Regions from separate parts of the Glutamicibacter protophormiae genome, predicted to be linked through region 3. Evidence: riboswitches for the same ligand, from Rfam matches in the RefSeq annotation. Region 3 holds a riboswitch; each other region holds the start of a gene.
What was found. A riboswitch is a leader RNA that binds a small molecule or an ion and turns the genes downstream of it on or off. The one in region 3 is predicted to bind S-adenosylmethionine.

Region 1: linked by a shared signal. The riboswitch ahead of JQN66_RS04730 (bifunctional o-acetylhomoserine/o-acetylserine sulfhydrylase) and the one ahead of JQN66_RS01425 (ABC transporter substrate-binding protein) in region 3 are both predicted to bind S-adenosylmethionine.
Region 2: linked by a shared signal. The riboswitch ahead of JQN66_RS16175 (acyl-CoA dehydrogenase family protein) and the one ahead of JQN66_RS01425 (ABC transporter substrate-binding protein) in region 3 are both predicted to bind S-adenosylmethionine.

Annotation. Positions count from the first base shown of each region.
Region 1 covers NZ_CP069806.1:987,548-989,741, reverse strand. The annotation lists gene JQN66_RS04730 (bifunctional o-acetylhomoserine/o-acetylserine sulfhydrylase) at 1-971, opposite strand, end outside; SAM riboswitch class IV at 1,061-1,179, opposite strand; gene JQN66_RS04725 (VOC family protein) at 1,353-1,997, shown strand; gene JQN66_RS04720 (hypothetical protein) at 2,061-2,194, opposite strand, start outside.
Region 2 covers NZ_CP069806.1:3,462,531-3,464,724, reverse strand. The annotation lists gene JQN66_RS16185 (alpha/beta fold hydrolase) at 1-262, shown strand, start outside; gene JQN66_RS16180 (hypothetical protein) at 328-489, shown strand; SAM riboswitch class I at 705-796, shown strand; gene JQN66_RS16175 (acyl-CoA dehydrogenase family protein) at 845-2,056, shown strand; gene JQN66_RS16170 (acyl-CoA dehydrogenase family protein) at 2,085-2,194, shown strand, end outside.
Region 3 covers NZ_CP069806.1:283,260-285,453, forward strand. The annotation lists gene JQN66_RS01420 (SDR family oxidoreductase) at 1-341, opposite strand, end outside; SAM riboswitch class I at 885-976, shown strand; gene JQN66_RS01425 (ABC transporter substrate-binding protein) at 1,098-2,194, shown strand, end outside.

The DNA of each region.
Region 1 (2,194 bases), 700 kb from region 3:
TCGACATCGGCGCGGGCTTCGAGCCAGTTGGCCACCTTGGCCGCGTTTTCCACGTGGCGTTCGATGCGCAGGGACAGGGTTTCCAGTCCCTGGGCAATCAGGAATGCGTTGAACGGGGCCGGAGCCGAACCCAGGTCGCGCAGCAGCTGCACGCGGGCCTTGAGGATGTAGGCCAAGTTGGCGCCGAGGATGCCGTTGACACCCAGGTCGCGGGCGTAGATCAGGCCGTTGTAGGACTCATCCGGGGTGTTGAAGCTCGGGAAGCGCTCCGGGTTCTTGGCGAAGTCGAAGTTGCCCGAATCCACGATCACCCCGGCGATGGCGTTGCCGTGGCCGCCGAGGAACTTGGTGGCCGAGTGGATCACGATGTCCGCGCCCCATTCGATGGGGCGGATCAGGTACGGGGTGGCCAGGGTGCTGTCCACCAGCAGCGGGACGCCGGCCTCGTGGGCGATCGCGGAGATGCCCTCGATGTCCAGCACGTCCTGGCGCGGGTTGGAAATGGTCTCGCCGAAGAACGCCTTGGTGTTCGGCTGGACGGCTTCGCGCCATTCCTGCAGGTTGTCCGGGTCGGAGACGAAGGTGACCTGCACTCCCAGCTTTTTCAGGGTGTGCTTGAGCAGGTTCTGGGTGCCGCCGTAAAGGCTGGGGCTGGCCACGATGTGGTCGCCGGCCTCGGCGATGTTCAGGATGGCGAAGGTGGTTGCGGCCTGCCCCGAGGACAGCAGCAGCGCGCCCACGCCGCCTTCGAGGTCGGCGATGCGGTTTTCCACGGCTTCTGTGGTCGGGTTGCCGATGCGGGTGTAGATCGGCTCCAGCTCCTGCAGCGCGAAGCGCGCGGCGGCGCTCTCCGCGGACGGGAAAACGAAGGACGTGGTTTGGTAGATCGGCAGGGTGCGTGCGCCGGTGACCGGGTCAGGGGTCTGGCCTGCGTGGATCTGACGGGTTTCAAACGACCAGTTGTTGCTCATGGCAGCCTCCAAAAGTTCCGTAACTATGGGGGTACACCACTGAACACACACCGCCGGGCAGTACCTCTAGGAGGTGTTGCCAGAGGGGTAACCCGCGCTTGTCCTCGACGCCGAATAGCTCAAGGGCCAGGTCTTCACCCGGGGCACCCCACCGCGGTTGGAGGGTTGCCGCCCAGTAAGCCGGGGCTTGTTACTGGGACTCATGACCTGCTTCCAGTGTGCCTGAGAATCGAATATTTTGACAACTCGCCGGCGCGGACGGAGTCTCAATCAGTCATATTCACGGCGATCCGCCCGGTTGCCGCACAGAATTCGAAGGACACGCGCGTCTTAGGATCGACTAAGTAGAGACTGGGATCACATTGTTGTCATGATTGGCACATGATGAGGCTAGATCACGTTACGTACGCATGCGGCCCAGACGGGCTGATGCCAACTGCTGAGAGAATTGCAGAGTCCCTGGGCCTGGAATTCGTCAAGGGAGGCGTGCATCCACGGTTTGGAACTCGCAATGTCATTTTCCCGCTGAAGCACAACCAGTACCTTGAGGTCGTCGAGGTACTGAATCATCCGGCCAGCCTCAAGGCTCCCTTCGGTCAGGCCGTTCGCGCCCGCTCCGAGCTGGGCGGCGGATGGATGGGTTGGTGCGTCTCATTGGACGACCTGAGCGGCGCAGAAGAACGCCTGGAACGCAAGGCCGTTCCCGGGAACCGCAAGTTCCCCGACGGCCGCGAACTGACCTGGCAGCAGATCGGCATCAAGGGGCTGATCGCGGACCCGCAGGTACCCTACCTGCTGCGCTGGGACGACGGCACCGAGGAACTGCATCCCTCGCGCGCGCTGGATCCGACCGGTGAGATCAGCGAGATCAGCATCGCCGGCTCCCGCGAGCGCGTGCTTGAATGGCTGGGACAGCCGGAGAACGTCAATCTCGGGCCGGTGACCACCAAGTACCAGGCACCCAACGGAACTCCTGGCATCCTGTCGGTGACGTTCAAGACCGGCAAGGGCACGGTGGTCCTCTAGGATTACCGGGCACCACACCAAAGGTAGGCGGGGACAACGGCGTCCCCACCTACCTTTGGTCCTTTAACCCGAAAGCCCGCGGCCGTCCTGGGAACCGGGCAGCGGCACCAGCTGGCAGTCTTCGATACCGGCAGCCGCCTGCCGCACCCAGGCGGCCTGGGCCCGCTCGTCCAGGTCCCGCAGCCCGGCGAGCTCAT
Region 2 (2,194 bases), 640 kb from region 3:
CGCGGCCTCGCCCTACGCCTCGGTGGCCGCCCAGCTGACCTGGGTGACCGACTTCCGCGAAGACATCCCCAAGATCGACGTGCCGGCGCTGATCGTGCACGGCACTGCGGACCAAATCCTGCCGATCGACGTCACCGGACGGCGCTTCGCCGCGGCGCTGCCGGCCGCCGAGTACCACGAGGTCGAGGGCGCGCCGCACGGGCTGCTGTGGACCCATGCCAAGGAGGTCAACGACCTGCTGCTGGGCTTCCTCTCCCGCTAGCCGGCTCCGAATTCGGCGGCCGCCACGAGCTCTAAGAGCGCAGCTACTCGGGCAACCACGAGAACGTGCGCATCGAGATGCTGATGCACGCCAAGCAGTCCGGCGCCGTCGGCCTGATGAACGGCATGGTCGAACAGTGCATGGGCGAATACAACCTGGATGGCTGGACCGTTCCGGACCTGTTCAACAGCGACGACGTCAACGCCTTCATGAAGCGCGGGCGCTGACCCGCTGAACCCTTCGAAACCTCCGGATGGCCCCGCCGCCCGGAGGTTTCGCCGTGCCCGGCGCGCGGCACACCGCGTCCCGCAGGCGTCATGCGGCGACATGTTCGGCGCTCCGGCCCGCCGCGCGCCGGCCGAATATGACGCCGTCTTGCGGTGCGTTCCGCCGCGTGACGGCGCGGTTCCCGAGCGCTCCGGGGGCGTGCTTGAATCGGTGCACACCATCCAGAGCGGCTGAGAGACCTGGCTCCGCGACGCCGCAGCAAACCTGCACTTCCGCAGGCAGTGCTACCGCCAGGTTCGATGGAGCCCGGGAACCCCGGAATCCCTCGGAACACGATGTCCAAGGAGCCCGATCATGACCGTCACCGCACTGCCCCGCGTCCCCTACGCCGGCACCGCCAGCGAGACCGAACTGGAGCACTGGCGCGGCATCGCCCGCCAGGTCGCCGGCACCCTGGCCGCCGACGCGCTGGCCCGCGACCGCGCCAACGCGCAGCCCTTCGCGGAGGTGCGGCTCTTGCGCGAGGCAGGGCTGCTGGACCTGCTGGCCCCCGCCGAATTCGGCGGCGCCGGAGGGCACTTCGAGACCGCCTTCGAGGTCATCCGCATCCTGGCCGCCGCCGACGGGTCGATCTCCCAGCTGCTGGCCTACCACTACATCAACCAGTCTTCCATCGCGTTCTACGCCCCGGCCGAGGCGCAGGCCGCCTGGTGGCGGCGCACCGTGGAGGAACGCTGGCTGTGGGGCGACTCGGTCAACCCGGTGGACCCGACCCTCGTGCTGACCCGCGAGGGCGCCGGCTACCGGCTGAACGGCGCCAAGCGCTTCTCCACCGGATCCGGGGTGGGCGAGGTGATCGTCGTGAACGCCCAGGTCGAAGGCACCGGCGAGCTGCTGGCCTTCGTGGTGCCGCGCGATGCGCAGGGGCTGGAGATCGTCGACGACTGGGACTACCTGGGCCAGCGGCTGAGCGCGTCGAACTCGCTGGTGTACCGCAACGTGCGCATCGAGCCGGCCGACGTGCTGGGCCCGGTCACCGACGAGCCGGTCTCCACCCTGCTCACCCCGGGCATCCAGCTGGCCTTCGCCAACTTCTACGTGGGCATCGCCGAGGGCGCGCTGGAACGCGGCAAGCAGATCCTGCTGGGGCGCAAGAACGCCTGGTTCCTCTCAGCGGCGGAGACCTACTCGCAGGATCCGGTGTTCCAGCGCACCGTGGGCGAGCTGAAGGCCCGCACCGCCGCCGTCGCCGCCCTGGCCGAGAAGCTGGGCCGCAGGTTCGATGCGCTGCTCTCGCTGGCCGGCGCGGTCACCCAGCCGCAGCGCGCGGAACTGGCCGTGGCGATCGCGGAGCTGAAGGTCGTGGCCACCGAGGCCGGCGTGGAGGTCGCCAACCGCATCTTCGAGGTCACTGGTTCCTCCTCCACCCAGAGCGGCGTCGGGCTGGACCTGTTCTGGCGCAACGTGCGCACGCACTCGCTGCACGACCCGGTGGACTACAAGAAGATCGAGGTCGGCGCGTACTTCCTGCGCGGCGAATCGCAGCCGCTGTCGCTGTACACCTAAACATTCCACCGCCTGAAAGGACCGCACCATGACCGCACTTGCCACCCGCACCCGCCTGGCAGAACTCACCGCCCGCTTCGCCCCGCACTTCGAGAAGATCGCGGCCGGCGCCGCCGAGCGCGACCGCACCGGCGCCCT
Region 3 (2,194 bases):
AGCTGGCCGGTGCGCGCATTGGCGATGGATGTGTAGGCGATCAGCGACACATCAACACGCCGGGCGGCATTGACGACGTTCTCATGCTGCGGGATCCGGTGTCCGACATCGCTGCCGGAAATCAGCAGCAGCCGGTCGACGCCTTCGAGGGCCGCGACGAGCGTGTGCGCCGCGTTGTAGTCGGCGGCGCGGGTCTCCACGCCCTTGGCTGCCAGGGCTTCGAGCTTCTGAGGGGATCTGCCGAGCGCGACCAAGCTGTCCGCTGGGGCGCCCCGGGATAACAGTGCATCGATGACGAGGGTGCCGAGTTTTCCGGTGGCTCCGGCGACTGCGATCTTCATGGGGTTCCTCCGTTGGCTTCCGTGGACCCCAGCCTATTCGCAGAGGCCCGGGATCGTAAGGATTCAGCGGGTGAAGCGTTGTCGGTGTGGACCGCAGGGCCGCCCGAATCATGAAGACCTGCAGCCAGGGCCTGAATACAAGGAATTCCTTTCGATTCGATGGGCGTCGCCGCCAGCTGATATTGGCGTCCGGTATGCAAAGGGCGCAGCTGGTACGGAAAATTCTCCACCTGCATCAGCACTCGTCGAGCCAGAAAAACACTGGGGAGAACCGAGCCACTTGTGGTGCCGTTGCAGCAGGAGCTAAAACGGGCTCCCTGAAAGCTGGACTGCGGAATCAGGAGCAGGAGCCCAACCAGCCGTCGTCAAGTGTGCGCTTTGATCGGCGTCACATAACGCCACAAGGCAATTTGTTACGTCAAATATGGCGTGAAACTCGCGGGGTACCACTTTTTCCATGACTTCATGACGTATTCCTTACGTCACGCTTGGTCACATGCGATTCCGTGTTCGACACTGAAATTGTTCAAGAAATTGGACGCCACACCATCCAGAGCGACTGAGAGACCTGGCTCGTTGACGTCGCAGCAACCACCCGATAGCGGGATCGGTGCTAAGGCCAGGACCGATGGAGATTGCTAGATTTCGCAACGGTTCTTCAAGGGGAGTGCTCTGCCTTCCCTCGAATTCGCAACAACCGGATCGTTGAATATCAGGCGTAATCCTCGGCTCAAATACCGAGAGGAACTTACGAATATGCGTACTGCGCACCTGAGTTTGAAAGCGGCGGCACTTGTTGCCGTCCTGGGCCTGACCCTGACCGCATGCGGCGGAAATTCGACTACCGCAGCTCCGGCTGAAGGTGCTCCCGCTGCCGCCGGCGATCCGGTTGAAGGCGGTACCTTTACCTTTGCCGAAGTTACCCCGATTAACAACTGGCAGACGCAGGCGGCGCGCTTCTATGAGAAGGCAAACGTCCTGAACTCGGTCCTGGACCGCCTGACCTACTTCGATGCGGAGTCCGGCAAGCTCGTTGGATGGATCGCTGAGGACTTCAAAGCAAACAACGACCAGACTGAATTCACGTTCACCATTCGTGACGGGGTGACGTTCTCCGATGGATCCGCGCTGGACGCGGAAGCGGTCAAGCTCAACCTTGACGCGCTGGGCCTGGGCATCAAGGACGCGCAGGTCGCTCCGAACGTGGACTTCGGCGCCTATAAGTCGGCGGAGGTCCTCGGCAAGAACCAGGTGAAGGTGACGCTCAAACGTCCAGACGCCAACTTCCTGCGTGCCACCTCGTCCGTCGCAGCAGGCTTGGTTTCCCCGAAGACCTTGAAGCTGGATAACGCAGGACAGTCCGCTATCGCGAAGATCGTGGGCTCTGGCCCGTTCGTCTTCGAATCGGAAAAGCCGGACGAGGAAGTTGTCTTCACCAGCCGAGACGACTACGCGTGGGCACCCGAAACCGCAGAAAACCAGGGCGATGCCTATCTGGACAAACTGGTGATCAAGTACCTACCTGAGGTAGCCAGCCGCGCTGGCGCTGCGCAGTCCGGTCAGGTTGACCTTGTCCGCGGACTGCAGCCGGTGGACGAACAGGTGCTGGCAGCCAACGGGGGCCAAGTCTTCGCCGCGCAGGGTGTCGACCTGACCACCAACCAAGCTGCCGTGCGCATCGGTTCCGGCAAGCTGGAAGACGTCAAGGTTCGCCAGGCTCTCCAGATCGGTATCGATCGCCAGGCAATCAAGGACACCGTGCTGTCCGAGAGCTACGTGGTGGCCGGTTCGGTCCTGAACCACAAGGCCCCGGGCTTCGTCGACTTGTCGTCCGAAATCGCCTATAACCCGGA